3 regions of the Clostridium taeniosporum genome follow, and region 3 is predicted to be linked to each of the others. Evidence: predicted binding sites of a transcription regulator. Region 3 holds the regulator's gene; each other region holds the start of a gene.
What was found. Region 3 encodes LexA, which represses DNA repair genes until DNA is damaged. Its sites were predicted from a motif close to CNAACANNTGTTNG; they were not measured.

Region 1 (10,445 bases), 1.2 Mb from region 3:
AAAGCCCGCGAGCTAAAATTATAGCAGATTCGGTGTAACTCCGAAGCCAACAGTATAGTCTGGATGAAAGAAGGTAACCTATTAGGAATTAGGAACGTTTTATTCTTAATAATTTGGTATATGCCCTGATGTATTTATGCATCAGTTTTTTTGTTTTTTAAAATAAATGTTTATATCTTAATTAGTTAATGTAATTGTAATTCATAAGAATATTTATTTAAAAAAATAAAATATTAAATCTAGGGACAACTTAGATTGTTTACAAATTTTAAAGGATAATATTAAAACGTTACCTTAAATCTAATAAGCTACACCAGGGAGATAATCTTTTGGGAGGCATAAAATGAACAAAAAGACAAACAAAACAATTAAAATTTCCTTATTATCAGCATTAGCATTGATACTTATGTATTTTGAATTTCCTGTTATACCTATATTTCCATGGCTTAAAATTGATTTAAGTGATATACCTGCATTATTAGGAACATTTGGATTTGGACCTTTAGCAGGTGTAACAATAGAATTAATTAAAAATATATTAATACTTTTGATCAAGGGAAGTCAAAGTGGATTTGTTGGAGAGCTTGCTAACTTTTTAGTTGGAGTATCTTTAATACTACCAGCAGGAATTGTTTATAAAAGAAACAAATCTAAAGAATCAGCTATTTTAGGCATGATTTTAGGTGGGATTTCTATTGAAATTGTAGGAATTATAGCAAATGTATATATACTTTTACCAGCGTATGGTATGCAAATGAGTAGTGCAGAATTATTAAAATATATTACTGTGGGTTTATTACCTTTCAATGGTATTAAAGCAATAATAGTATCTTTATTAACATATGTTTTATATAAAAAGATATCTGTATCTATATTTAAAGCAGAGCCTAATTTTGGAAGTCCGGAAAAAAATTCAAAGACTATAACTGAGTAATTAAAATATAAAAAATAATTCTTAAGCTAAAATTTAGCTTAAGAATTATTTTTTTCATCTATACGCCACATAATCACAGCATCTTCTTTATTATCTTGATAATAATTTTTTCTTACTCCTTGTTCTACAAAACCATATTTTTTGTATAATTTTTGAGCAGGAATATTACTAGCTCTTACTTCTAAAGTGTAGGCATTGCAATTAACATCTTTAGTTAATTTGATTAATGCATCTAATAAAGTTGAGCCAACATTTTTTTGTCTAAAATCAGGATGTACTGCTATATTAGTTATATGAGCTTCATCCATTACTATCCAAGTACCAACAAATCCAATAACTTTATTATCTAATTTAGCAACAATATAATTTGCAAGGGGATTTGCCAACTCTTGAATATATGATTCTTTACTCCAAGAGATAGGAAAACTTAATAAACTAATTTCTAAAACTTCATTAATATCAGCTTCAGTCATTAAACTAGTTTTAATTTTCACTTTTTAACTTCATCCTTTTTTCATATTCTCTCTCAGCTTGAGGTTTTTTCAAATAAAATGGAGCAGAGTTAGAATCATCACATTCACTATTTTTTAGTTTTAACATTCCTAATTCTCCTAAAGAAGAAGCTCTAATTAAGTTAAGGTGATTTGGAGGGAAGAAGCAATTATTGCAGTTTTCTAATATGTATTCTTTAGTGTTATTAAGTCCATCTCCAATGAACATAACATTTTCTCCTTTTTCATTAAGAATATCAACTAGTTCAGTTATATCAAGAGCAGAGTAATCCATTATTTGTTCTAATTTTCCATTACAAGATTTATATAAAGCAGTATAAACATTATTTCTTAATGCATCCATAACTGGACATATTATTCCATTAAAAGGAGCAATGCTATAAGCAAGTGCATCAAGACTAGAAACACTTACATATGGTTTATTTGATCCAAAACTTAAACCTTTGATTGTAGCCATTCCAATTCTTAAGCCTGTAAAAGAACCAGGTCCTTTTGAAACAACAAATCCATCAACTGAATCTATATCTAAATTACAACCATCTAATAAATTTTCAACTAAAGTCATTAATATTGTAGAATGTTCTTTTTTATTATTTAAAGTTACTTCTCCAAGCAATAAATCATCTTTAAGTAAAGCAGCAGTTGCAACTTTAGAAGATGAATCTATACTTAATACGATCATATTTTCAACTCCTTTATGTAATCATATCTTTTTCCATAAGGTGTTAATGTTATTTTTCTATAATTATCACCTTTTTCTAAATTTTTTTCTATATTTATATGAAGAAATTCATCAGGAATAATATCTTCAATATAATTTGCCCATTCTATTATAGATACACTATCTGAAAAAATGTAATCATCAAAACCGATAGCATATATTTCATCGGGATCATTTACTCTGTAAACATCAAAATGATTTAATTTTAATCTACCATCATCATATTCATTTACAATTGTAAATGTCGGACTTGTAATATCCTCTTTTATATCTAAACCAAGAGCAATTCCTTTTGTTATATGAGTTTTACCAGTGCCTAAATCTCCTGTTAGACAAATTATATCTCCTGAATTAAGCAATTTTCCAATTTTCATACCTAAATTAGTAGTTTCATTTATGCTATAAACATTAAATTCCATAAAAAGAACTCCTTTCCCTAGCATTTAAAGTAAAAATACTTTATTAATAATTGTTGCCATCTTTTTATTTTATCTAATTTTATTTATAAAATCAAAGTTTATAATTTTATAAGTAAAAATTAATTTATAAGAATAATACAATTAAATTTGCAATAATAGAGTAAATAAATTAATATAAGGCATATGAAAATAAATAAAGAGTGAAAGATGCGATGGATATTTTGTGAAATACAATGACTTGGAACCGGCTAATAGTTGTGCTATTAGTAGATTCCAAGGAAGAAGTAGTTCATAAAATAAACTAGCATACTGACTAGTTATTTATTTGAATGTGCCTAAGTTAAAAAATATAATAAAATACACGATAAATTAAATGTAAATAAATTTTATTATAAAAATATATACACATAATGTATTTAGTTGATATAATATTACTAGAGTTTTATTAGGAGATAATTTTATATATTTTCGGAGGAGATCAAATTGAAAAAGATTACCTTTATTATGATTATAATAACTCTTACATTTTCTATAGGCATAGGAGTATTTTCAAATCCTTTATTAGCTAATACTGAAAATACACAAAAAGAAAGTAGAGAGAGATATTTAAATATAATGGCTATTAATAAACCACAGTATAAAATGGTGAAAAAAATTGTTAATGATAAACACAATGTTCAATATATGATGACAGAAGAAAATGATATTAATAAATTTAAGTATAATAAAGAGATTATAGACAATGTTTCTAATATGGATATTTTTATTTATTCTGGAACCAGTTTTGAACCTTGGGCTAATAGTTTTATAGATGAACTAAAAAAAGGAAGCCTAGGTATAGTTAATTTATCAAGGGGTGTAAGGCTTTTAAATTATGATGGTAATGAATCATCAAAGGAAAACCCATATTACTTTGAAGGAATAGATTCATATAAGATAGCTCTATATAATATAAAAGCTGCTATTCAAGATAAAGATCCTAAAAATAGAGATTATTATGAAGAAAATTATCAAAAATCAATAAAAGAATTAAATGATAAAATAGAGCCATACAATAAAAAAGTAAATGCATTAAAAGATTATACATTTTTAGCTTTAAACGATAATTTTGATTATTTAACTAAAGATTTGGGATTACATGTGGTGAAACTAAATAACTATGAAATATCAGAGTTTATAAAAGTTAATAATTTAGATGAAAAGAAATTAATAGTATTAAAAGATGGTACAGAACAAACTAATATGAATTTATCTAAATATAAAGTGGTTAATCTTTGGAAATATTACGGGAATATGTCTTTTGATGAGTTAATATTATACAACATAAAAGTATTAACGGATTTATTGTAGAAAATAGTTGATTTTTTAAATAGTAATACTATAAAGAATATTAATAAATTTAGTGGTTATATAATATTTTATTGAAAATTTACTGATTATTAATAAAAGGTTACAGCATATGGTGTTGTAACCTTTTATTTTTAGTGCATATATTTATTATTTGCAATCATATTGAATAAGCTTTTCTTTATATAAATCACAAAAATCTAAAAATTCATCCGTAAGAGGCATTCCTCCTACATGATGATAATTTGGATCAGTCATTAAATTTTTAGCATACTCTTTCATTTTATCTATGAATGGAAGAAAAGCTTTTGTATTGTTTGGAGTAAAGTCTGGTACATCTATTCCATCATCTTTCATCATATCTTTTATTATAGCATATAAACAGGAGTTATCACCAACTTCTCCTTGATTAGCTTCTTTAAAAGCATCATAAGCTTTTTTAGTATTAATTACATTTTGATTTTTTTCATTTATTTCAATTGAATCAGTAGCATTATTAACAGTACTTTTATTATCTGAAGCAGATAAATTATTTTTATAAAAATCAGAATTAATTATATTTTTGTAGTTTAAATTATTATATATTTCCATAAGAATCTCCTTTAAAAGTAATTTATAAATATTATAATCGAAAAGTAAATAAAAAACTTAATAGTAAAAAATAAACATAAAAAACTAATGATTAAATTTGTATTAGAAAATAGCTATTTTTAATAAAAGAGTATTAACAGATTTATTGTAGAAAATAGTTGATTTTTTGATAATTGTGTTATATAATTAATATCGTTGTGAAGGGGTATGGCTCAACGGTAGAGTAGTGGTCTCCAAAACCATTGGTTCTGGGTTCAAATCCTAGTGCCCCTGCCAGAAAAGGTCGTAGCACGTTGTGCTACGGCTTTTTATTTTTGCGTAAAAAAGAAATATAGATATGAATAATTATACTATTTAGTCAACAGTGTTATTAAAGCTGTTGATTTTTTTGTTATTTATAAAACATATTAAGAACATTTAAAATATAAATAATAGCGAATTTTAATTGAATAATGTAGAATGTAATACTATATTAATTTTGAGAATTTGTTTATAATATTTAGTATATATTGGGGAAAATAAGTATAAAAGAAGTATGGCGGATAACTTTAATTCATTAATGCAGAGTGCATTTAAAGGAGAATTATTTAATTAAAATGTAATATATTGGGGTAGAATGTATTTATAAAGGAGGGAGAGTATATCATGCTTCAGGAGAAAAAGTAGAGTTCTCTGAAATCAGAAAAAGTAAGTACACTAAAGATTTTTCATGGGGATTTTATTGCACAAATAATTATGAACAAGCTGAGAAGTGGTCAAAAAGAAATAGAAAAACGCCAACAATAAATTACTACACTTATGTAGAAAAAAGTAATTTAAGAATATTAAAATTTGAAGAAATGAATGATAAATGGTTAGATTTTATTGCAAAGTGTAGAGCGGGATTTATACATGAATATGATATTGTGGAAGGTCCTATGGCTGACGATACAGTATGGGATTTTGTAAATGATTATTTATCAGGTGATATTTCAAAAGAGATTTTTTGGCAGTTAGCAAAATTTAAGCATCCAACACATCAAATAAGTTTTCATACATTAAAAGCTCTTGATTGTCTTAAGTTTGAAAGAGGTGAGATTATTAATGAATGATACTCAAAAAAATGATTTGTTTTATGTATGCTGTCTTATAGAATTTATAAGTAGGAAAAGTAAAAATAGAAGATCAACAATTGTTGAAATATTAGGCAAGAAAGAGTTAGCTAGACAATTAGATATTGCTCAGGTTAATCATTGTCTATCATTTGAGCAAGTTTCAGATGAAATAATAGAGTATTTTAATATACAAGAAGGTAACTTTGATACAGTCGGATTATGTAAATACAATGTTCCAAGTGTTCAATCTATAGGAAAAGTATATCAAAGATTAGTATTAAGTATAATTTCAGAAAAAGATAATTTAGTAGATATTTTATTTGAAGTATTTAATTCATTTATAAGTGACGAAATTTCAGATTTTAATTCATCAGTTTATTATAGTAATCCGGATTATTTAAAATGGTCATATTTAGAAGGAAGATTATTAGAGTAAAAGAATAAATTAATAAAAGTAGTTTTTAAAATTAATCGTTCGTTTAATCAATTGATTGACCGGTCGATTGTCATATAAAAAAATAATTTTGTATAAACCTTATAAAGAAGAATTTTTTTTACTTTACAACAGAACTAATGTTCGTATAAAATTAAGATAAGAACAAATTTAGGGAGTTGTGAACACTTTGAGTAGAAATGATAAATTAATTTTTCATATAGATGTTAATTCAGCATATCTTTCTTGGACAGCAATTAAACTTTTAAATGAAGGTAGCAATATAGATATAAGAAAAATTCATTCTGTAATAGGTGGAAATGAAGAAAAACGTCATGGTGTAGTTTTAGCAGCTTCAATACCTGTTAAGAAATTAGGTGTAAAAACAGGTGAAAGTTTATATGAAGCTAAAAAGAAATGTCCTAATTTAGTTATATATCCTCCAAATCATAATTGGTATTTTAAGATAAGTAATGAAATGATAAAAATATTAAAGGAGTATTCTCCTAAGATAGAAAGATACAGTATTGATGAATGTTTTATGGATTGTACTCATTATAAAGACAATTATCAGCAGATGGCTATAAATATAAAAACAAGAATAAGTACAGAACTCGGATTTAATTGTAATATAGGAATATCCACCAATAAATTATTAGCTAAAATGGCAAGTGATTTTAAACCTAAAAATTCAGTACACACTTTATTTAAAAATGAAATTAAAAAGAAAATGTGGCCACTTCCAGTTGGAGAATTATTTATGGTTGGTAAATCAACTAAATTAAAATTAGCTAAATTAAATATTAAGACAATAGGAGAACTAGCTAATTTGGATGTTGATTTTTTAATTGAAAAAATGCATTCACATGGAAAAGTTATATATGAATATGCTAATGGCATAGATAATTCTGAATTAATTGAATCAGAATCTTTAAAAATAAAAGGGATAGGAAATTCTATAACCCTTTCAAAAGACATTGATAATATAGAAGAAGCTTTAAAGATATTACTTTCCCTTACTGAAAATGTTTCTAGAAGGCTTAGAGAAAGCAAAAATTTATGTTCTATTGTTACTGTAATTATAAAAACTAATAATTTTGTTCAATATTCTCATCAAAAAGTTTTAAGTAATTGTACAGATAATACTATGGAAATTTTTAAGGGGATAAAAAAGGCTTTTTGTGAATGTTATAGAGGAGAAAAAATACGTCTATTAGGAGTTAGGCTTACTAAATTGTGTGATAATAAATATTATCAGCCAAGTCTTTTTGATTTTGAAAACGATAAAAAACAAAAGAATTTAGATATTGTAATGGATAGGATAAGAAAAAAATATGGTAAGGAGTCTATAATTAGATCTGAATTATTAAATTCATCTAAAATAAATTTAAAAGATGATATAATTAAATACTAATTAAATTATTAAATCAACAGTTTTATTAAATCTGTTGATTTTTTCAGTTTATAACCAGAATATTATTAAAAAATATTACTGGTCAATTTAGGTGGAAAAGTTACTTTCTATTTTAAATTTAGAAAAAATATAAAATATTTATAACAATAATACTTAGTAAATAAAGAATTGTGTTGATTAAATAAAAATTTTTGAACAAATATTTACTCAAAATTAGAATTTATAAGTATATATTAAAAAAATAATAATATATTTTAATAATTAACTATACAAAAATAATATGAATATTTATGTTTATGTTTTTAAAATAAAATATAAAGTATTTTATAGATTAATCTTAATTATTAGAAAATATGTAAATAGTTATTCTAATATAATTTGACATTATTTTTGTTTATAATATTTAAAAATATATAAGAGGTGAATTTTAGTGAAAAAAAGTAATAGAGCTATTAATGCAAATGATGGTTTTCTTGAAAGAACTTTTAAACTAAGTGAAAGTAATACAACGATTAAAACGGAAATTATTGCAGGTATTACTACCTTTTTAACTATGGCTTATATTATTGCAGTAAATCCGGATTTTTTATCACAGACAGGAATGGATAAAGGTGCTGTTTTAACAGCAACATGTTTAACAGCAGGTTTAACAACAATTTTTATGGGGATTTATGCAAATTTACCTTTTTCATTAGCTTCAGGTATGGGGCTTAATGCTTTTTTTGCATTTACAGTATGTGGAGCAATGAAAATTCCATGGCAAGTAGCTTTAACAGCAGTATTTTTAGAAGGTATTATATTTATTATTCTTTCACTAACAAAAATAAGAGAAATTGTAGTAAATTCTATACCTACATCATTAAAAATAGCTGTAAGTGCAGGTATTGGATTATTCATAGCATTTATAGGCTTTCAAAATGCAGGTATAGTTATAAATGATAATGCAACATTAGTTACTTTAGGAACTTTCAAAGATCCAAGAGCAGTAATTTCTATTATTGGAATTATAATTATTGGTATATTGATACACAAAAAAGTAAAAGGAGCAATGCTTTGTGGAATTTTAAGTTGTACCATAATATCATGGATTTATGCTCTTATAATAGGACCAGCAAAAGCAGCAGAAACATATAAAATTTTTTTACCTACAGGATTATTTGGAGTACACAGTATAGCACCAATAGCAGGTAAATTAGATTTTTCAGTATTTACAACTATAAAAGGTGTAGCTATGATTATTTCAGTATTACTTACTTTTTTATTTGTTGATTTTTTTGATACAGTAGGAACACTAGTTGGGGTGGCATCAAAAGCAAATATGGTAGATGAAAATGGAAATGTATTAAGAGCTCGACAAGCATTATTAGTAGATTCTATAGGAACAACTATGGGAGCCTTAATAGGAGTTTCAACTGTTACAACATATGTTGAAAGTTCAGCTGGTGTTGCAGAAGGTGGAAGAACAGGACTTACATCAATAATGTCAGGAATATTATTTTTGTTTGCAGCCTTATTTGCACCAATATTTATGGCAATTCCTAGTTGTGCAACTGCACCAGCACTTATTATAGTTGGATTACTTATGATGCAAAATATAACTAAAATTGATTTCTATAATTATACTGAAGCAATTCCAGTTTTTTTAACAATAATATTAATGCCACTAACTTATAGTATAGCAACAGGATTAATGTTTGGAGTTGTAAGTTATGTATTATTTAATTTATTCTGTAGAAAAAAAGAAAACGTTTCAATGACTTTAATTATATTGGCTTTAATCTTTATACTGAGATTTATTAGTATATAAAAATATATAATTATATTGGCTTTAGGTATAAATTAATCCTAAGGCCAATGTTTTATAATTAAATATTTATTTGTATTTTAACCAGTCATTGATATTTTAACATAAAGTTTATGTAGAACAATTCACTGCATATGCAATATAAATAATATTTTAGAATATGGTTTAAATATAGTTAAACTATATAGAGAGGAGAGAAGAGTATGGATAAGTTAAAAAATAATATTGATAGTGCTTTAAGAAATAAACAAGCAGATTTTGTTTTAAAGAATGCTTCTATTATAAATGTATTCACTCAAACCATAGAAAAAGGTGATATAGCTATAAATGAAGATACAATTGTTGGAATAGGAAATTACAGTGGAAAAAAGGAATTAGATTGCTCAGGATATTTTATTTCACCAGGATTTATAGATTCACATGTACATGTTGAGTCATCAAAAGTAATACCACAAATATTTTCTGATATTTTATTAAAGAATGGAGTTACTACATGTATAGCAGACCCTCATGAGATTGCTAATGTATTAGGTAAAGAGGGAATAAAATTTATGCTTGATGATAGTGAAAAAAGTAAAATAAGTATGTTTTTTATGATGCCATCATGTGTGCCAGCATTAACAATTGAAGATAATGGAGCAGTATTAAAGGCAGAAGATTTAAGTGAATTTATTAATAATAATAAGGTTTTGGGTTTAGGGGAAGTTATGGATGTTTTGTCTGTAATTAAATATAAAAATGATATTATAGATAAACTGAAACTTTTTAATAATAAAATAATAGATGGACATTGCCCTATTATAGATAGATACTCATTAAATGCATATATGAACTGTAATGTTAAAACAGATCATGAAAGTACAACCTCAGAAGAAGCACTTGAAAAAGTTAGAAATGGTATGTATATAATGCTTAGACAAGGATCAGCAGCAAGAAATTTAGTAAAATTATTGCCAGCAGTAAATTTAAAAAACTTTCATAGATTTCTTTTTTGCACAGATGATAAAGACATAGTTGATTTAATTGAAAAAGGATCTATTGATGATAGCATAAGAATTGCTATTGAGAATGGTATGGATCCAATAATGGCAATTACTATTGCAACTTTAAATGCAGCTGAATGCTATGGGCTTAAAAAAATTGGGGCTATTGCACCTGGATATAAAGCAGATTTAG
Region 2 (10,445 bases), 1.3 Mb from region 3:
TAATCAAAATTCCTCTACTGGAGGAACTGATATATTAGCTAAGATACTAAATAAATTTTTAAATTTAGATATAGGAAAATCTTTGTTAATAGTAGATTTTATTATTACATTTGTAGCAGCGTTAGTATTTACTATAGATATAGGGTTGTATTCTATGCTTAGTGTAATAATCTTAGGAACACTTATAGACAAATTTATAGAAGGTTTTAATATATGTAAACAAGTGGTTATTATTAGCGAAAAAAATGATGAAATTAGTAAATATATAATAAAAGTATTAGAGAGAGGATGTACTTTTTTAAAGGGGGTTGGTGGTTTTACTGGAAATGATTCTACAGTTTTATATGCTGTATTAAGTAGGAATCAATTTATAAAGTTAAAAAGATTTATACAAGAAACTGATAAAAGAGCATTTATATCTGTAGGAGAAGTTCATGAAGTTTTAGGAGAAGGTTTTAAAGATATTCAAAAAGATTAAAAATAATAGAAGTTGTATATTTAATAAATTTGTATAACATTAAAAACTCTTCTATGATATAATTACTTTGTAAGTTTTACAGAGAAATTGTATAATTTCATCCAAAGGAGAGTTAATATGATTGAGTTTAAGAATATATCGAAAATATATGATAATAATGTTAAAGCATTAAGTGATGTAAATATAGAAATAAATGCAGGCGAATTTGTTTTCTTGGTAGGACCAAGTGGATCAGGAAAATCAACATTTATAAAAATGATATTGAAAGAAGTAGAACCAACTAATGGTAAGATAATAATAGGAAAGAAGGATTTATCAACTATAACTAGAAGACAAATACCTTATTATAGAAGAAAAATAGGTATGGTGTTTCAGGATTTTAGATTGATACCTAATTTAAATGTATATGAAAATGTTGCCTTTGCTATGAGGGTAGTGGGAGCATCACCAAGAGAAATAAGAAGAAGAGTACCTATGGTATTATCATTAGTGGGTTTATCTCATAAATATAAAATGTTCCCTAACGAATTATCTGGGGGAGAGCAGCAAAGAGTATCTCTTGCAAGAGCATTGGTAAATAATCCATCAGTTTTAATAGCTGATGAACCAACAGGAAATCTAGATCCAGAGACAGCTAGAGAAATAATGGAATTGTTAGATGATATAAATAAATCTGGGACAACTATTTTGATGGCAACTCATGCAAAGGATATAGTTGATTATATGAAAAAGAGAGTTATAGCAATTGATAGAGGAGAAATAGTAAGAGACGAAAAGAGAGGTAAGTATAAAGATGAGAATTAATACAATTACATATTTTATAAAAGATGCATTTACTAGTTTAAAAAGAAATAGAACTATAAGTTTTGCCTCAATACTTACAGTACTTATAACCTTCTTTGTTTTAGGGACATTTATATTATTAGCTGGAAACGTAAATGAAGCTATTAATAGTGTAAAAGATAAGGTTGAGCTTGAAGTATTTCTTAAAGATGATATAAAACTTATTGATCAAAGAGAAATAGAATTAAAGTTGAGAGAATTAGATGGTGTAAAGGATGTTGTATATAAATCAAAAGAAGAGGCTTATAAAAAAGTTAAAGAAACAACAAGTGAACATGAAGGTTTATTACAAGGGTATACTTTAGAACATAATCCATTTCCAGCATCATTTACTGTAAAGCTTGAATCACCTGAATATGCGAATAATATAAGCCAAGCTTTAGAGGGGTTTACAGGAATTGAAAAGATAGATAATCAAAAACAAAAACAGGTTGTTGATGGAATAGTTAAATTTGTAAAAGGTATAAATATAGTTGGTGGAGCATTATTTATAATATTAGTTGGGGTATCTATTTTCTTAATAATGAATACAACAAAATTAACGGTTTATTCAAGAAGAAGAGAAGTTGGAATAATGAAATTTGTAGGAGCTACCGATTGGTTTATAAGATGGCCTTTTATAATAGAAGGTATGGTAATTGGAATTTTAGGTTCTACATTATCATGTGTAATATTATTCTTTGCTTATAAAGGATTATTTAGTTGGATATCATCAATGATGATGTTTGTTACACTTGTACCTCCTATGTACATTTTAAAAGTTATGCTATTGGAATTTGTAATAGGTGGAATTTTAGTTGGTGGAATTGCTAGTGCATCGGCTTTAAGAAAATTCTTAATAGTATAATTTAACATAAATAAGAATAGAATTAGTTTATAAATAGAAATAATGGACCAAGTATTCTTTAGATATTTTTAATTATTAGAATAAATAGAGTATTAATACTTTATTTATTCTAATAATATAAATAAGTAAAATATATTAAAGAGTAGTGGTTTATTATTTTTTTTATACGAAAGGGAGTCTAAAGCGGTGAATTATTTAAAAAGAGATGAGGAAAAGCGTAGAATAAATAAAGTATGGCAAATAATTATAATTACTGCCATGTTAGTTGTTAGTGGTATAGGCTGCGTATTTGTAGGAAATTATTTAGCTACAAAAGGTATAATATTAACTACAGCTTCATCAAAAGTTTCAAGTGAATTAAAACAAATGAAAGATGTGGATAAATATTCAGCATTATTTCAAGTGAGAGAAGCGTTAATATCAAAATTTGATGGTGAAATAGATGATAATGTTTTATTAGAAGGAGCAATTAAAGGTATGACAGCATCTTTAAAAGATCCTTATACAGTATTTATGAATAAAGAAGAGTTTGGTAAATTTATGGAACAAACTACAGGTAGTTTTATGGGAATAGGAGTTCAAGTTGGAGTAAAGAATGATAAAATAACAATTATATCTCCAATAGAAGGATCACCAGCAGCTTCAGCAGGATTACAAGCTGGCGATGTAATACAAAAAGTAAATGATATTGAATTAAATGGAGAAGAACTTGATAAAGCAATATCTATGATTAGTGGAAAAGAAAAAGCAGAAGTGAAATTAACAATTGCTAGAGGAGAAAATGATACATTTGATGTAAATGTAACTAGAGATGTTATAAAGGTACAGTCAATAAGAGGAGAAATGATTAATTCATCTGTTGGATATATACAATTAACTTCTTTTATGGATGAAAATATTACAGATGATTTTAAAAATAAAATAACAGAATTGAAAAACTCAGGAATGAAAGGTTTAATACTAGACTTAAGAGGAAATCCAGGTGGATTACTTTCACAAGCAGTTGGAGTAGCATCTCAATTTATACCACAAGGAAAAATAATAACTTATACTATAGATAAATATAATAATAAAGCAGAATCACCAGCTATTAGTGGAATAGCTGAAGGTTTCCCTTTAGTGTTACTTGTTGATGGAGGAAGTGCAAGTGCATCAGAGGTTGTTACAGGAGCATTAAGAGATTATAAAGCTGCAACTATAGTTGGAACAACTACATTTGGAAAAGGAATAGTTCAACAACCTATAAGATTTTCAAATGACATAGGTGGACTTAAAGTAACAGTTTCAAAATACTATACTCCTAATGGAGAAAACATTCATAAAAAGGGGATACTACCTGATTATGAAGTAAAAATACCTAAAGATTTATTTAAAGAAAAATATGATAGAAACATAGATCCTCAATTTAATAAAGCTTTAGAAGTAATAACGCAGAAGCTTGATTAGGGGGATTAATATGGAATTAATATTTTATACTTTAAGAGGTGTGGCTGGTGCAATAGTAAATCCAGCCTTAATGATTGTACTGGTTTTTTTAGGAATAATATTATATTTAAAAAATAAAAATTTAGTTATTATGCAAAAATTAATCCTAGGGGATAATATAAATACTCCTCTAGAACTTACATTATCGCAAATTGTACTAGGAATATTAGCAGGTTCTATAGGTAGTTTAATATTGAGTGTTTTAGGAATAAGATTTTGGGAAAATTCAGGAATAATATATTTATTTATGATTTCTATAGTTTTAATGTTTATAAAACCTAGATTTATTTGTTTTTCTTATTCAGGAGCATTATTAGGGGCTATTAGCATAATAGTAAAATTATTGTCTAATTTTATTCCTTTATTGAAAAATACTAATATTTTCAATATTGATATAATATATCTTATGACATTTATAGGTGTACTACATATTGTTGAAGGTTTTTTGGTTATGATAGATGGAGATAGAGGATCAATACCTATTTTTAGTAATAAAAATGGAAGAATAATAGGTGGATTTTCTTTTAATAGATATTGGGTTTTATCTATAGCAATATTAATGTTAGCTTTATCAAATAAGGATACAAGCAATTACATAACAACTACTATACAAACTCCTAATGGATGGCCATTCATATCTGGAGAGTTAAGTGATAAATTATTAACTTTAGCTACAATTTCTGTAATGCCACTTTATGCTGTTGTAGGTTATTCATCAATTACATTTACAAAAGGGAAAAAAGAAAAAGTATTACATTCAGGAATCTCTATATTAATTTATGGGATATGTTTAGCAATAGTAGCTCAAATTGCTAGATTTGGTTTGTTATTTAAGGTGTTAGTTATAGTTTTTGCACCTTTTGCTCATGAAATGATGATTAAAGTTCAAAGAAATAATGAAAATAAATATGAACCTAAATTTATGAGTGATGAAGAAGGACTAGTTGTGTTAGAAGTTGTACCTAATGGAATAGCTTACAATTTAGGTATAAAATCAGGAAATAAATTAATTTCAGTAAATAATAATAATGTAAATTGTGAATCGGATGTATTAATTATTTTAAAAGAAAATTTATATAATGCGACTTTTACAATTAAAGATTCAAAGGGTAATATAAAAGATATACCTGTTAAAACTACAAAAGGAAAAAGACTTGGTATGATTTTAGTTCCAAGAGCTATAAAAGAAAAAGATAAAATATGTGTAGAGGAAAATAAGTTTTCTGATATATTAAATAATATAAAAGAAAAACATTAAATATAATATAAATTTAAAGTCAATAATTAAATAAGAATTATTGGCTTTTTTATTGTGTAAAAAAATAACATATAAACTTTATTTTAGATTGATTTATAAAATGTTTATAAGTTGAAAAAACTAATAGGAAATTAGCAATTTAAATTTATAATAAAGAAATCTTAGTGTATTTATAGATAAATTATTAAATGAGTTTATGTTGACTTAGATTATAATGAAAAGTAAAATAGAAATAAGTAAATACGAATGTTTGTTCGCAAAATGAGGTGTTATATTATGGGAGAATTTAAAATACATTCAAAATTTAAACCTACAGGAGATCAACCACAGGCTATTGACAGTATAGTAAAGTCAATTAAAGATAATAATAGATGTCAAACATTACTTGGTGTAACAGGGTCAGGTAAAACATTTACTATGGCTAATATAATAGAAAAATTGCAAAGGCCAACTCTTATTTTAGCTCATAATAAGACTCTTGCAGCACAATTATGTTCTGAATTTAAAGACTTCTTTCCAGATAATATAGTTGAGTACTTTGTATCTTATTATGATTATTATCAACCAGAAGCATATGTACCACAAACTGATACTTTTATTGAAAAAGATGCATCTATAAATGATGAAATAGATAAACTTAGGCATTCAGCTACTTCTGCATTATTTGAGAGAAGAGATGTAATTATAGTTGCATCAGTTTCATGTATATATGGTCTTGGTAATCCAGATGAATATAAGAAGTTAACTATAAGTTTAAGAAAAGGAATGGAAAAAGAGAGAGATGAAATAATAAAAAAGCTTATAGAAATTCAATATGAAAGAAATGATATAGATTTTTCAAGAGGTACATTTAGAGTAAGAGGAGATTTGTTAGATATAATTCCATCATCAACATCAAGCAAAGGAATAAGAATAGAATTTTTTGGTGATGAAATTGATAGGATTAGAGAATTCGATGTATTAACAGGAAAAATAATAGGAGAGAGAAATCATGTTTCAATTTTCCCAGCATCTCACTTTGCAACTTCAAAGGAAACTTTAGAAAGATCGTTATCAGAGATAGAGAGTGAGTTAGAAGATAGATTAAGAGAACTTAATTCTCAAGAAAAGTTATTAGAAGCACAAAGATTAAGACAAAGGACTAATTTTGATATAGAGATGATAAGAGAAATGGGTTATTGTAGTGGAATAGAAAATTATTCAAGGATACTTGATGGAAGGGCGTCTGGAACTCCACCTAAAACATTAATAGATTATTTTCCAGAAGATTTTCTATTATTTATTGATGAAAGTCATGTTACATTGCCACAAGTAAAAGCTATGTATGCAGGGGATAGATCAAGGAAGAATACATTGGTGGATTATGGATTTAGATTACCATGTGCTTATGATAATAGACCATTAAAATTTCAAGAATTTGAGAAAAAAATAAATCAAGTAGTATTTGTTAGTGCAACTCCAGCTCAATATGAGTTAGATAATTCAGATGTTATATCAGAACAGGTTATAAGACCAACAGGATTATTAGATCCAGAAATTATTGTTAAACCAGTAAAAGGTCAAATTGATGATTTATATGCAGAAATTAAGGAAACAATATCAAAAGGATATAGAATATTAATTACGACTTTAACCAAAAGAATGGCCGAGGATTTAACTAAATATATGATAGACCTTGGAATAAAAGCAACATATATGCATTCTGATATTGATACCATTGAAAGAATGAAGATTATTAGAGATTTAAGATTAGGTGAATATGATGTTTTAGTTGGAATAAATCTTTTAAGAGAAGGATTGGATATACCAGAGGTGGCTTTAGTTGCTATATTAGATGCAGATAAAGAAGGATTCTTAAGATCAGAAACATCATTAATTCAGACAATAGGAAGAGCTGCAAGAAATTCAAAAAGTAAAGTAATAATGTATGCAGATAATATTACTAAATCAATGAAAAAAGCAATTAGTGAAACTGAAAGAAGAAGAAAAATACAAACTGAATATAATAAAAAACATGGAATAATTCCACAAACAATTAATAAAGAGGTTAGAGAAGTAATAGAGGCTACAAAGGTTTCAGAAGAAGCTACAGAATATGATGTTAAGGAAACAAAACCTTTAACAAAGAAGGAAAAAGATAAGCTTATAAAAGAATATACAGATGAAATGATGCTTGCAGCTAAAAATCTTCAATTTGAAAGAGCGGCACAATTAAGAGATAAGATAGAAGAATTAAATGGAAAAGAGTGATAAGATGAATGATAAGATAATAATTAAAGGGGCAAAAGTCAATAATTTAAAAAATGTAAGTTTAGAGATACCAAGAGATAAATTAATCGTGTTTACAGGATTATCAGGATCAGGAAAATCATCTTTAGCATTTGATACATTATATGCAGAAGGTCAAAGAAGATATGTAGAGTCACTGTCTTCTTATGCAAGACAATTTTTAGGACAGATGGATAAGCCAGATGTGGAATATATAGAAGGGTTGTCACCAGCTATATCAATAGATCAAAAGACAACAAGTAAAAATCCAAGGTCTACTGTAGGTACTGTAACAGAAATATACGATTATTTAAGATTGTTATATGCAAGAGTAGGTATTCCACATTGTCCTAAGTGTGGAAAAGAAATTGCTAAACAATCTGTGGATCAAATAGTGGATAAAATAATTTCATATGGGGATAAAACAAAAGTTCAAATTTTAGCTCCAATAGTTAGAGGTAGAAAGGGAACTCATGAAAAAATATTAGAAAATATTAAGAAAAATGGATTTATAAGAGCTAGAATTGATGGAGAAATGTATGATTTAACTGAAGAAGAAGTTAAATTAGATAAAAATAAAAAACATAACATTGAGGCTATTATAGATAGAATAGTGATAAAAGAAGATATTGAAAAAAGACTTACTGATTCAGTAGAAATGGCACTTAAACTTGCAGATGGTCTAGTAATAGCTAATATAGTAGGAGACGAAGACATATTATTTAGTGAAAATTTTGCATGTCCAGATTGTAGTATTAGTATAGGTGAATTGGCGCCTAGATTATTTTCATTTAATTCGCCTTTTGGAAAATGTGATTGTTGTGATGGATTAGGAACATTATTTGAATTTGATGAAAATTTAGTTATACCTAATAAAGAGTTAAGCATCATGGGAGGTGCTATAGCAAGTTGGGGAGCAGGAAGATTAAAAGAAGAATCTTGGACATTTGCTATATTAAAAGCATTAGAAAGAGAATTTGGATTACGACTTGATGTACCTATAAAAGATTTAAGCAAAGAAGAAGTAAATTTATTATTGTATGGTACTAATGGAAAAAGAATAAAGGTTGATTATGTAAAAGAAGGGGTAAAAGCTACTTATAATTATTCATATGAAGGAGAAATAAATTCTTTAAAGAGAAGATATAGAGAAACTAATTCAGATTACATAAAAAATGAAGTAGAACAATATATGAGTGATAATTATTGTCCTAAATGTAAAGGTGCTAGACTAAAAAAAGAAGCTTTATTTGTTAAGGTAGGAGAAAAAAATATATATGAATTTACTAAAATGCCAATAAACGAGGAATTAGAATTTTTAAATAGTTTAGAGTTTTCACCTAAAAATAAAATAATAAGTGAACAAATTGTAAAAGAGATCAGAAATAGACTTCAATTTTTACTTAATGTAGGATTAGATTATTTAAATTTATCAAGAAAATCAGGTACATTATCAGGTGGAGAATCTCAAAGAATTAGATTAGCAACTCAAATAGGATCATCACTTATGGGAGTATTATATATACTTGATGAACCTAGTATTGGATTACATCAAAGAGATAATGATAGACTTATAAATACTTTGAAAAATCTAAGAGATGTAGGAAATACAGTTATAGTAGTTGAGCATGATGAAGACACTATAAAGGAAGCTGATTGCATTGTTGATATTGGACCGAGAGCAGGAGAACATGGTGGTGAAGTTGTAGCAGTAGGAACTGTAGATGAAATAAAAGAATGTAAAGAATCTATAACAGGTCAATATTTAACAGGAGAAAAGTATATTAAGGTTCCTAAAGAAAGAAGAAAAGGTAATGGAAAAGAAATAAAAGTAATTGGTGCCAAAGAAAATAATTTAAAAAATATAAATGTATCTATTCCATTAGAAACATTTACTGTAGTAACAGGTGTTTCTGGATCTGGTAAAAGTACATTTGTTAATGAAATATTATATAAAGGATTAAATAGACTAATAAATAAGAGCAAAAATCCAGTAGGAAATCATAAAGAAATAATTGGATATGAAAATATAGATAAAATAATAGATATAGATCAAAGTCCAATAGGAAGAACTCCAAGATCAAATCCAGCAACATATACAGGAACATTTGATGTAATTAGAGAATTATTTTCTCAAACTAATGAAGCTAAGATGAGAGGATATAAACAAGGTAGATTTAGTTTTAATGTTAAAGGGGGAAGATGTGAAGCTTGTTCTGGTGATGGAATAATAAGAATTGAGATGCAGTTTTTATCGGATGTATATGTACCCTGCGAGGTATGTAAAGGAAAAAGATATAATAGAGAAACATTAGAGGTAAAATATAAGGGTAAAAACATAGATAATGTTTTGAATATGACAGTAGAGGAAGCATTAGAGTTCTTTGAAAACATACCAAGAATAAAGAATAAATTAAAGACATTAAATGATGTTGGATTAGGATATATTAGATTAGGGCAACCATCTACGCAATTATCAGGAGGAGAAGCTCAAAGAATAAAGTTAGCATCTGAATTATCTAAAAGAAGTACGGGAAAGACGTTATATATATTAGATGAACCAACAACAGGTTTACATATAGACGATGTTAATAGACTTATAGAAATATTACAAAGATTAGTTAATGCAGGTAATACAGTTGTTGTTATTGAACATAATTTGGATATGATAAAATGTGCAGATTATTTAATAGATTTAGGACCGGAAGGTGGAGATAAGGGTGGAACTGTTATAAAGACAGGAACTCCTGAACAAATAAGTAAATGTGATAAATCATATACAGGCAAGTACTTAAAAAAATTACTATAGAATTTATAAAATAAGATTAGTATAAATTAAAAAAAGTAGAGATTTATAATATTTATTAATAACTTACACAAAATATTTTTTTATATTTTGTAGTAAGTTATTAATAAATTTTAGACATTTTAATTTGATTTATTAATTTTTCATTAAGATATTATTATAATGATATTCATAATATAGACATTTGTATAAGATAAATTTTAAAATATGAATATAAGTTTAAAATATAATATTAAGATAATGATGATTATAAATAATATAGGAATTTTTCAGAATAAAGGATTTAATGATAAATTTAAAATGGTATGTTTATAATATCATAATTACTATTTTTGTTGTATAATCATTATTATGATGTAGTAAATATGTATTGAGGTGAAATTATGGATTTTTCAAAAATATCCGCAGGAATATTTGCAACAATTTTCATTGTGGTTTTATATTTTATAATTTATTATGC
Region 3 (10,445 bases):
AGCTAAGGTTAATTTAAAAACCAAACAAGAAGATGAAGAATTTGGTTATGAAATAACAATTGAAGGTGGAAAATTTTCAAAAATTACAGAGTGTGGAATTAATAAAGGAACTATAATAGAAGTAAAAGATTTGTTTTTTAATGTTCCTGCAAGAAAGAAATTTTTAAAAACAACATCTAAAGAATCATCTTTGATTAATGATATTATAACTAGAATAGCTTTATCTAATCCTAATATTAGCTTTAAACTATTTAATAATGGTAAGAAAGTTATTCATACATATGGAAATGGTAATATGAAAGATGTAATAAGAACTATATATGGGAAAAATATAGTTGAAAATGTATTATATTTTGAAAACACATGTGATATAGCTACAATTTATGGTTATGTGGGAAAAGAAGAAATTGCACGAGGTTCTAGAAACAACCAAAGTATTTTTGTAAATAACAGATATATAAAGAATCGAAGTTTAGGAATTGCTGTAGAGCAAGCTTTTAAATCATTCTCCACTATAAATAAGTTTCCTTTTTTTATATTATTCATAGAAATATATCCAGAATATATAGATGTAAATATTCATCCAACTAAATCAGAAGTAAAATTTAATGATGAGAGATTTATATTTAAAAAGATATTTGGTGCTGTTCATGCATCTTTAAAGGAAGAAGTTTTTGATAAATTTTCAATACCTGAAGAAGAGGAAAATAAAGATAAAAATAAAAACTCAAGTTTAAATATAGAAGAAATTACATTTAAAATAGAAGAAGAACAGGAAAAAGTTAAATATAACATTAACAATTTAGCACAAAAGAACATATGTTCTGACAACGGTAATAATAGCATAAATAAGCATATTTATGAACAAAAATCTATTGAAAATACACAAATTAATGAGAATACACCTGAAAGTATAGAAATTCCTATTGATTTAAAAGGTGAAAATATTAAATTAGATGTCCATAGTGATGATAAAAATAATATAAATCTGGTTTATGATAAAAATGAACTTAAATATACTACAATAAATGAAACTGATACTTCATGTGAAAATCTAGATAACAAATATATTAAACATGAAATAAATACTGGAAAAATTGAAAAAGAAGAAAGAAGTCCAAAATTTCCTGCTATAAGAATTATAGGTCAATATAATAAAACTTATATATTAGGGGAATATGTTGGAACTCTTTATATGATAGATCAACATGCAGCTCATGAAAAAATAATGTTTGAAAAATATTTAAATGATATAAACTCAGGAGAAATAATAATTCAGCCTTTAATGATACCAACAGTAATAGATTTAAGCATAGATGATTATTCGTATTTTGAAGAAAATAAGGATGTATTTAAGGAAGCGGGTTTTGCTATTGAAGATTTTGGTGGTACGTCTATTGCATTAAAAGAAGTTCCATATTTTTTAGGGAAACTTAAGCCTAGAAATTTATTCTTAGAAATACTAGATAATCTTAAAAATCTAGGTTCTGGTAAAACTACTGAAGTAAAACATAATGCTATAGCAACTAAAGCTTGTAAAGCAGCTGTAAAAGGAAATGATCCATTAAGTGAATTAGAAATGGTTAAATTAATTGAAGAATTAAGATATATAGATGATCCATTCCATTGTCCTCATGGAAGACCAACCATTATTCAATTTACTAGTACAGATATAGACAAAAAGTTTAGGAGGATTATTTAATAATGAAACAAAAGATTTTAGTTCTTGGAGGACCTACAGCTGTAGGAAAGACAGAACTTTCAATAAAACTTGCTGAAAAATTAAATGGAGAGATAATATCAGCAGATTCAATGCAAATATATGCAAATATGGATATAGGTTCTGCTAAGGTTACAAAAGAAGAGATGAGAGATGTAAAACATCATATGATAGATATCCTTTCACCAGAAGAAGAATTTTCAGTTGCAGATTTTAAAAATAGAGGAGAAAAAGCTTTAAAAGAAATTATAAATAAAAAAAAGCTTCCTATGATAGTTGGAGGTACTGGATTATATATAAATTCTTTAACATGCAATGTTACTTTTACAGAAGCTGAAAAAGATGAAGAATACAGAACTTATTTGGAATCATTAGCAGAGGTAAATGGTAATAACTATATTCATGAAATGCTTAAAGAAATAGATGAAATAAGTTATAAGGAAATACATCCTAATAACAGAAAAAGAGTAATAAGGGCATTAGAAGTATATAAACTTACTGGAAAGCCATTTAGTTCTTATAACGTAGGAAATGACTTTTATAAAACAGATTATGATATACACTATTATGTATTAACTATGGATAGAGAAAAATTATATAATAGAATTAACAAAAGGGTAGACATAATGATAGAAAAAGGACTTATTGATGAATGTATAGAACTAAAAAAACTTGGATATACTGCAAATATGCAATCGATGCAAGGTATAGGCTATAAAGAAATACTTTATTATTTAGATAAAAAAATATCATTAGAAGAAGCTATAAATTTAATAAAGCAAGGTTCAAGGAATTATGCTAAAAGACAATTGACTTGGTTTAGAAGAGATCCTAGATGTATTTTCTTAGATAAAGATCTTTTATCTGATGAGGAAATATTAAGTAAAATTGTTGATGACATAACAAATAACTAGGTTTATAATAATATAAAGAGAATAAAAAATGGAGGTAAATATGGTTTTATGAATAAGCAACAAAATAATCTACAAGACATATTTTTAAACAATGCTAGAAAGAATAAGATACCTGTAACAATATATCTTTCAAATGGCTTTCAATTAAATGGAACTGTAAAAGGGTTTGATAGTTTTACTGTTATTTTAGATTGTGATAATAAACAAATGCTTATATATAAACATTCAATAACTACTGTAACTCCAGCAAAACCAATTTTATTTGTAGATAATGAAAACTAAAATAAATAGGCAATTAATTGCCTATTTATTTTTGAGAAAATATATTTATAACACCTAGGAGGAGAATATATAAAAATGTTAAAAAAAACAGAAGAATTTCTAATCAATAATTATAATGTTCGTGAGGAAGCATTTAAATTATATAAACAAGCTCTAAAAGAAACAGAATATATTTTTAAAGAGTATGATGAAATAAGAGAATTTAATCAACTTAAAGTACTAAAAGCATTTCAAGAAGAGAGAATAAGTGAATCACATTTTACTAATACCACCGGATACGGACTTGATGACTTTGGAAGAGATACTTTAGATAGAGTATATGCTAAAATATTTCAAGCAGAAGCTGGATTGGTTAGACATAATTTTGTAAGTGGTACTCACGCTATTGGTGCTGCTATAATGGGAAATGTAAGACCTGGTGATAAAATACTTTGTGCTTCTGGAATGCCTTATGATACACTTTTAGGGGTATTAGGACTTGCTAATAAAAAAACTAAAGGTTCTTTAGATGAATATAATGTAAAAACAGATGTTATTGATTTAGATAAAAATGGGAAATTCCAATTTGATAAAATCAAAGAAGTTTTAAAAAATGATAATGATATAAAATTAATACACATTCAAAGAAGTACAGGATATGCTTCAAGAAAATCTTTTTTAATTTCAGAAATTGAAGAAGTAATAAAATGTATAAGAGAAGTAAGAGATGACGTTTTAATATTTGTAGATAATTGTTATGGAGAATTTATAGAAACTATTGAACCAACAGAAGTAGGGGCAGATCTTATGGCCGGATCTCTTATGAAAAATATAGGTGGAGGTATTTCTCCAGGTGGTGGATACATAGTAGGTAAAAAAGAATATGTTGAACAAGCATCTTATAGATTTACTGTACCCGGAATAGGTGGGGAATATGGAGCTACTTATGGTCTTATGAGGAGCTTGTATCAAGGTTTATTTTCAGCACCACATGTCTCTATTGAAGCTGTAAAAACAGCTATATTCTGTGCAAAAACTATGGAACTTGCTGGATTTAAAGGATTCCCAGCATCAACTGATAAAAGAACAGATATAATACAAGCTATAGAATTTGGAGATCCAAAGAAATTAATTCAATTTTGTAATGGAATTCAGGCAGCCTCACCAATTGATGCTTTTGCTGTATGTGAACCTTGGGCTATGCCAGGGTATGATAATGAAATAATAATGGCTGCAGGAGCATTTATATCTGGTTCAACAATAGAATTATCTGCAGATGGTCCAATAAGGGAACCTTATATTGCATATATGCAGGGTGGATTAAACTTTGATCATGGTAAAATAGGAATTTTGATAGCTTTGAGTAGAGTATTAGAGATAAAATAAGTATCTATTAATTAATAAAAGATATTTTAACAATAAAACAAGCTGAAATATTAAATTTTACTTATATTTCAGCTTGTTTTATTAAACCTTTAATCAATTTTTTTTATTTTTATTAATAAGCTCTAAATATTCCTACTAATTTACCTAAAATAGAACAATCATCAACTATTATAGGATCCATAGAGTCATTTTCAGGTTGTAATCTTATATGATCTTTTTCTCTAAAAAATCTTTTTATTGTTGCTTCTTCATCTATTAATGCAACAACTATATCTCCATTTAATGCAGTTTGACAGCTTTCAATAATTGCTAAGTCATTATCTCGTATTCCTGCATTAACCATACTTTCGCCAGATACTCTCAACATGAACAGCTCATTATCATGTTTTATGTAATCAAGAGGTATAGGAAAAGAATCTTCTATATTTTCACTTGCAAGTATAGGCATCCCAGCAGTAATTTTACCTACTATAGGAATATTTATCATTTCTTTTTTTTCACTATCACTTTTAACAATTTCTAATGCTCTTGGTTTTGTTGGATCTCTTCTAATTAGACCTTTCTTTTCCAGTCTCTTTAAATGACCATGTACCGTAGAAGTTGATCTTAATGAAACGGCCTCACATATTTCTCTTACTGAAGGTGGATATCCCTTATTTTCTATATATACTTTTAAAAATTCATATATTTCTGTTTGTCTATCTTTGCTTTCTATCATTGATATTACACCTCTCTATCCTATAGTTATTATAACATAGGTTTTATAATATAACAAACTTATGTTCTGTATGTTCTAATTGTTATATTTATAAATTTTATTTGATTTAAATTCCTGGTTTTGATATAATATAATGACAATTTCATAATAGAAATGAGGGTGCTTAATATGAAAAATAAATATACTGATGATGATTATTGCGATATATATGAAAATAAAATATGTGATAACTGTGGTAAATGTTTAGAAATAGATGGAGTAGATATTAAAGCTATAAAAATAGAAGATATTGCAAAAACAAAAGATGAAAACAAATTATTGGAGAAAGAATTTGTTAATAATTTAAAATCATCTCTTAGTGAAGAACAATTAGAAGAAATGGAAGAACGTAACTTAGATTTAAAAGACGCTTATTCTAAATTTATATCATCTAATGGATTAAATTCAGAAGAGTTTAGTATTAATAATAATGAAGAAGTAGAATATGAAGATGCTTTTGATCATATTGAATACTTAGATGATAATGAATTATTTAATGATGATAATATAGAAGAACTCACAGAAGAAATATATCCTGGAGTAAGAAAATTTAAAAACAAAGCATAAATATGAATATATAGGCCTTTTTAACACAAACTATTAATGAAATAGTTGTGAAAAAGAGGTGTAATTTATATGAAAAATAGATTCATTTTAACATTATTAGCAATGACATTTTTATCCACATCAATGTTTATGATTGGATGTAATAACTTAAATAACGGAGCATCAAATAATACTTATAAAAATGCTTCAAGTAAAATAAACGAAGGAATTAATGAAGTTGGTCAAGAATTCCATTTTGATACAGCTAAATTTATAGATAATTTAAAAAATTCAGGATATGATATTACTAATTATTCAGTGGAAGATAATTTATCTAGATCAACAATAGCAACTTCTTATAGTATTGGAAATGATAAAGTATATGTATATCAATATAATAACCGCAATAGTTTACATGAAGATATAATCACACTTTCTCAATCAAAAAAAATTGGAATAGAAGATGAATTTTCTAGTATATCCCATTATTATAAGCAAGGGAAATTACTTATACGATATGAAGGAAACGATGCTGATAATTTAAATTACTTTAATAAATCATTTGGAACATTGTTTATATAAATATCTAAAAGATAAAATAACTTATGTTTAAAGTTATTTTATCTTTTTTATTGTTTACTTTACATAATATTTATTATGGTTAAAATGTATGTTAAATGAATATATTAAGTTGTTTTTGGCAAACTAAATTAGAAAGATTAATTAGAAATGAGGTGTAAAATTTATGAAAAGAAAATCAATTTTAGCGTTATTATTATCTACATTAATCTCATGTTCAATGTTTGTAGGATGTGGACCTAATAATACTTCTGATAATGTTAATAATAACGAAAAAAATAACATGGAAGAAACAGGAGAAAATGTTAAAGAGGATGTTGAAGATCTAGGAAATGATGTCAAAGACACAACAAAGAATGCTGGTGAAAGTATAAAATATACAGCAATAAATTTTAAAGATGATATAGTAAATGCCGGACAGGAACTTAAGGATGCTGTAACTGGAAATGAAAAAAATTATTTTAGTGGAAAAGAAACTGATTACATGGTGGGAAATGATTATGTACGAGTGTATGAATATGAAGATATTAACAAAGCTAATGAAGATATAAAGAGAATATCAGAAAACGGAATGACAATAGAAGGTTCAACAGCAGATTACACTCGTAAACCATATTATTATAGAAAAGGAAATACATTAGTTGTATATGAAGGAAATGATCCTGCATATGTTAAACAATTCAAAGATACTTTAGGTGAACCCATAAGATAATAAGATATAGTTACACTATAAATATTATGTAAAGTGATTTATGAGTTGAAATCTCTATTATTATACAATTCATAATAATAGAGATTTTTATAAGTTAAAAATAGGAGAGTAGTAATTATAATTTTGATAATGGATTTGATTTAACAGCATCTCTTAATGTTTCATCATCTATATGAGTATAAATTTGAGTTGTTGAAATATTTTCATGCCCTAATATATTTTGAAGGCTTCTTATATCTACATCGCCATATTTATACATAAGGGTAGCAGCAGTATGTCTTAATTTATGGGGAGTATATTTTCCATCTGTCAAACCAGCATTTTTAATATGTTTTTTAATCATTATTTCAACAGTTCTTTGGTTTATTGGTTTATTATGAGAAGATAAAAATAAAAACTTTTTATTTTCTGGTAATGCTTTTGAGTCATCTCGAACTTTCATATAATTTTCAATTGATTTTAAACACGCTTCATTAAGATAAACAGTACGTTCTTTATTACCTTTACCTATAATAGTTAAAGTATCATTTCTGATTTTTTCAATATATATTCCACACAATTCAGATAAACGCATCCCACAATTTAAGAATAGTGTTAATATACAATAATCTCTGGCATAATTTTTATTATTTTTGTCTAATGAAGATAGTAAATGTATACTTTGATCTAATGTTAAATATACAGGATGCCTCTTATTTATTTTGGGGGATTCCAGTTCTGTTGTAGGGTTGTCCATAATTAATTTAGCTTTTCCTTGCAAAAACTTAAAATATGATTTCAAAGTAGCAACTTTTCTAGCTCTAGCATAAGCACTATTATTTCTATATTTTTCTATAAAGGACATAAATGCATATAAATCTCTTAATTTTATTGTTTTTAAAAATTCATCGTCTATATCTGTAATATTTATATCTTCAAATTCTATTTTTTTATCTTTAACAAGCCCTCTATATAATTTCATAAATCTAAAGAATATTGTTAAATCTTTTTTATAAGCAGTAATTGTATTACCAGATTTATTTTTTATGGTTTCTAAGTAATTTAAAAAATCTATTACAGAATCGGGTAAATCATTGTTTTGGAAAAAATCAATATCATAATTCATATTTTTATCACCATCATTTATTTTAATTTAAATCTATTTCTATAAGATTTAAATATATTATACCAATAAATGAATTTTTAATCAATTATTTCGGGAAATGTATATTTCCCGAAATAAAAATGAGCATTTTTTTATAATAATAATGATTTTTTTTGCAAAATTTTAACCTTGATTTAAATTTATTCATTAAATAATATCTTGAATTTAATGAATAAAAAAATATTTCCTTTAAATTATAGACAAATATACTAAGTTTTATGCACTTATTTTATAAAACCCTATACTTAAATAAATCCAACTAAATATGAACAATCCTTATTAATAATTATTATCCATAGCTATTGTAGAATTAATTGGCAATTATTTTACAATTTTATTCTTCATTAATAAGAAATTAAATTTCAATACTACTTCTTACTAATTTTTACACATAGAACGCAAGTCTATTTGTATGAAATTTAGAATTTGAAAATAAATTAATTCTAGTATTTCTACTTTTGTTATTTTTTCAAATCGTGGTTTTGAAATAGATGTTAAATAAGAATTTGGATAAAAATCCATTATAATATATAATAATAATGAATTTTTTATTAATTAAAGGAGAAAAAGTTATGGCTAAAGAAACTAAAACTAATGCTATGAGAATTTTGGATAGTAAGAAAATAAATTACACTACTTATAGTTATCAAAATAAAGATGGAAAAATAGACGGTGTAGCTGTGGCCCATAAAATAAATAAAGATGAAAATCAAGTTTTCAAAACTTTAGTTACACAAGGACATTCTAAAGAATTTTATGTTTATGTTGTTCCGGTTGCACAGGAATTAGATATGAAAAAAGCTGCTAAAGCTGCTGAAGAAAAAAATATTGAAATGATTCATGTTAAAGATATAAATAAAATAACTGGATACATAAGGGGTGGTTGTTCTCCTATAGGAATGAAAAAACCTTTTAAGACATTTATCCATAATACAGCTTTAAATTATGAAACAATAGTATTTAGTGGAGGAAAAATTGGTTCTCAAATTGAAATGAATCCTAAAGATCTGGAAAATGTGATCAATTGTACATTTATAGAATTAATTAAATAGTATTCTTTAACGTTATAATCAAATTATCATTTTAAATTCAGGAATTGATAGTTAAAAGTGCTATTTTTGCAGCTATAGAACATATGTTCTACCGTCGTAAAAATAGCACTTTTTAAATATATTTTACAAATTCAGATTATGTTCTAATAAGAATTAATTTAAAACAAATTATATTAATTCATTATCTAAAGCCATAATTAAATTAATTTTAAATATATATTGAAGCTTAAAATTTGTAAAATATTATACTTTAATCAATCTAAAATCAACCTAATTTTAAACATAAAAATAAACTAATTAAGATTTATAACAATTAATCTTAATTAGTTTATTAATACTACTTTCCTACTCTACAACTTCTCCTACTAAAGAAAATGATTTAGCTTCAACTATTTTAACTTTAACAAGTTTACCAATCATTTCTTTACAGCCGTCAAAATTAACAAGCTTAGCATTTCTTGTTCTACCTGTTAATTTATTTTCATCATTTTTACTAGTTCCTTCAACTAAAACTTCATATATTTTTCCTTCAGAAGCTTTATTTCCAGCAACTATTCCTTCATTAACTACTTCTACAAGTCTATTAAATCTATTGTGTTTAATATCATCAGGTATTTGATTTTCCATTTTATCTGCTGGTGTGTGATTTCTTCTTGAATATATAAATGTAAATGCAGCATCATATTTAACTTCTTTTACTAAGCTAAGAGTTTCTTGAAAATCTTCTTCTGTTTCTCCAGGAAAGCCAACTATTATATCAGTTGAAAATGTTACATCTGGAATTTCTTCTCTTATCTTTTTTGCTAATTGTAAATATTGTTCTCTATTATAATGTCTATTCATTGTTTGCAATATTTTATCACTACCACTTTGTACTGGTAAATGTACTTGTTCACAAAGTTTATCACAATCTCGTATAGCATATATAACATCTAAAGTTAAATCTTTAGGGTGAGATGTCATAAATCTTATTCTTTCAAGACCTTCTATTTCATTTATTCTTCTTAAAAGTTGTGCAAAAGTAATTTCCTCTTCAAGACCTTTACCATAAGAGTTTACATTTTGTCCAAGCAAAGTAATTTCTTTGTAACCAATAGCTACTAATTCTTTTATTTCGTTTTCTATGTCTTCTGGCTTTCTACTTCTCTCTCTTCCTCTAACATATGGAACTACACAATATGTACAAAAATTATTACATCCATACATTATAGTAACAAAAGCTTTTACATTGCTTTTTCTATCGATTGGAACTCCCTCTACAATTTCAGTTTCTTTATCTAAAATCTCTTTAATTTGAACTCCTTCTACTTGGACTCTATGTAAATATTCTGGAAATTTATATGCATTATGAGTTCCAAAAATTATATCTACATA

Region 1: the regulator LexA is predicted to act here: its motif matches at 6,185-6,198, upstream of BGI42_RS02475 (Y-family DNA polymerase).
Region 2: the regulator LexA is predicted to act here: its motif matches at 5,155-5,168, upstream of uvrB (excinuclease ABC subunit UvrB).

What each region holds. Positions count from the first base shown of each region.
Region 1 covers NZ_CP017253.2:489,331-499,775, forward strand. The annotation lists FMN riboswitch at 1-79, shown strand, start outside; gene BGI42_RS02430 (ECF transporter S component) at 344-934, shown strand; gene rimI (ribosomal protein S18-alanine N-acetyltransferase) at 973-1,428, opposite strand; gene tsaB (tRNA (adenosine(37)-N6)-threonylcarbamoyltransferase complex dimerization subunit type 1 TsaB) at 1,418-2,128, opposite strand; gene tsaE (tRNA (adenosine(37)-N6)-threonylcarbamoyltransferase complex ATPase subunit type 1 TsaE) at 2,125-2,586, opposite strand; gene BGI42_RS02450 (metal ABC transporter substrate-binding protein) at 3,070-3,936, shown strand; gene BGI42_RS02455 (hypothetical protein) at 4,084-4,524, opposite strand; tRNA gene BGI42_RS02460 (tRNA-Trp) at 4,726-4,800, shown strand; gene BGI42_RS02465 (DUF3990 domain-containing protein) at 5,145-5,615, shown strand; gene BGI42_RS02470 (hypothetical protein) at 5,608-6,054, shown strand; gene BGI42_RS02475 (Y-family DNA polymerase) at 6,242-7,465, shown strand; gene BGI42_RS02480 (NCS2 family permease) at 7,896-9,272, shown strand; gene ade (adenine deaminase) at 9,473-10,445, shown strand, end outside.
Region 2 covers NZ_CP017253.2:2,988,689-2,999,133, reverse strand. The annotation lists gene BGI42_RS13500 (YitT family protein) at 1-478, shown strand, start outside; gene ftsE (cell division ATP-binding protein FtsE) at 596-1,282, shown strand; gene ftsX (permease-like cell division protein FtsX) at 1,272-2,168, shown strand; gene BGI42_RS13485 (S41 family peptidase) at 2,355-3,614, shown strand; gene BGI42_RS13480 (PDZ domain-containing protein) at 3,625-4,911, shown strand; gene uvrB (excinuclease ABC subunit UvrB) at 5,188-7,161, shown strand; gene uvrA (excinuclease ABC subunit UvrA) at 7,166-9,988, shown strand; gene BGI42_RS13465 (FHA domain-containing protein) at 10,369-10,445, shown strand, end outside.
Region 3 covers NZ_CP017253.2:1,654,751-1,665,195, reverse strand. The annotation lists gene mutL (DNA mismatch repair endonuclease MutL) at 1-1,702, shown strand, start outside; gene miaA (tRNA (adenosine(37)-N6)-dimethylallyltransferase MiaA) at 1,705-2,634, shown strand; gene hfq (RNA chaperone Hfq) at 2,683-2,916, shown strand; gene BGI42_RS07730 (methionine gamma-lyase family protein) at 2,992-4,281, shown strand; gene lexA (transcriptional repressor LexA) at 4,394-4,999, opposite strand; gene BGI42_RS07720 (hypothetical protein) at 5,168-5,605, shown strand; gene BGI42_RS07715 (hypothetical protein) at 5,675-6,166, shown strand; gene BGI42_RS07710 (YtxH domain-containing protein) at 6,330-6,875, shown strand; gene BGI42_RS07705 (tyrosine recombinase XerC) at 6,991-7,980, opposite strand; gene ybaK (Cys-tRNA(Pro) deacylase) at 8,592-9,071, shown strand; gene miaB (tRNA (N6-isopentenyl adenosine(37)-C2)-methylthiotransferase MiaB) at 9,417-10,445, opposite strand, start outside.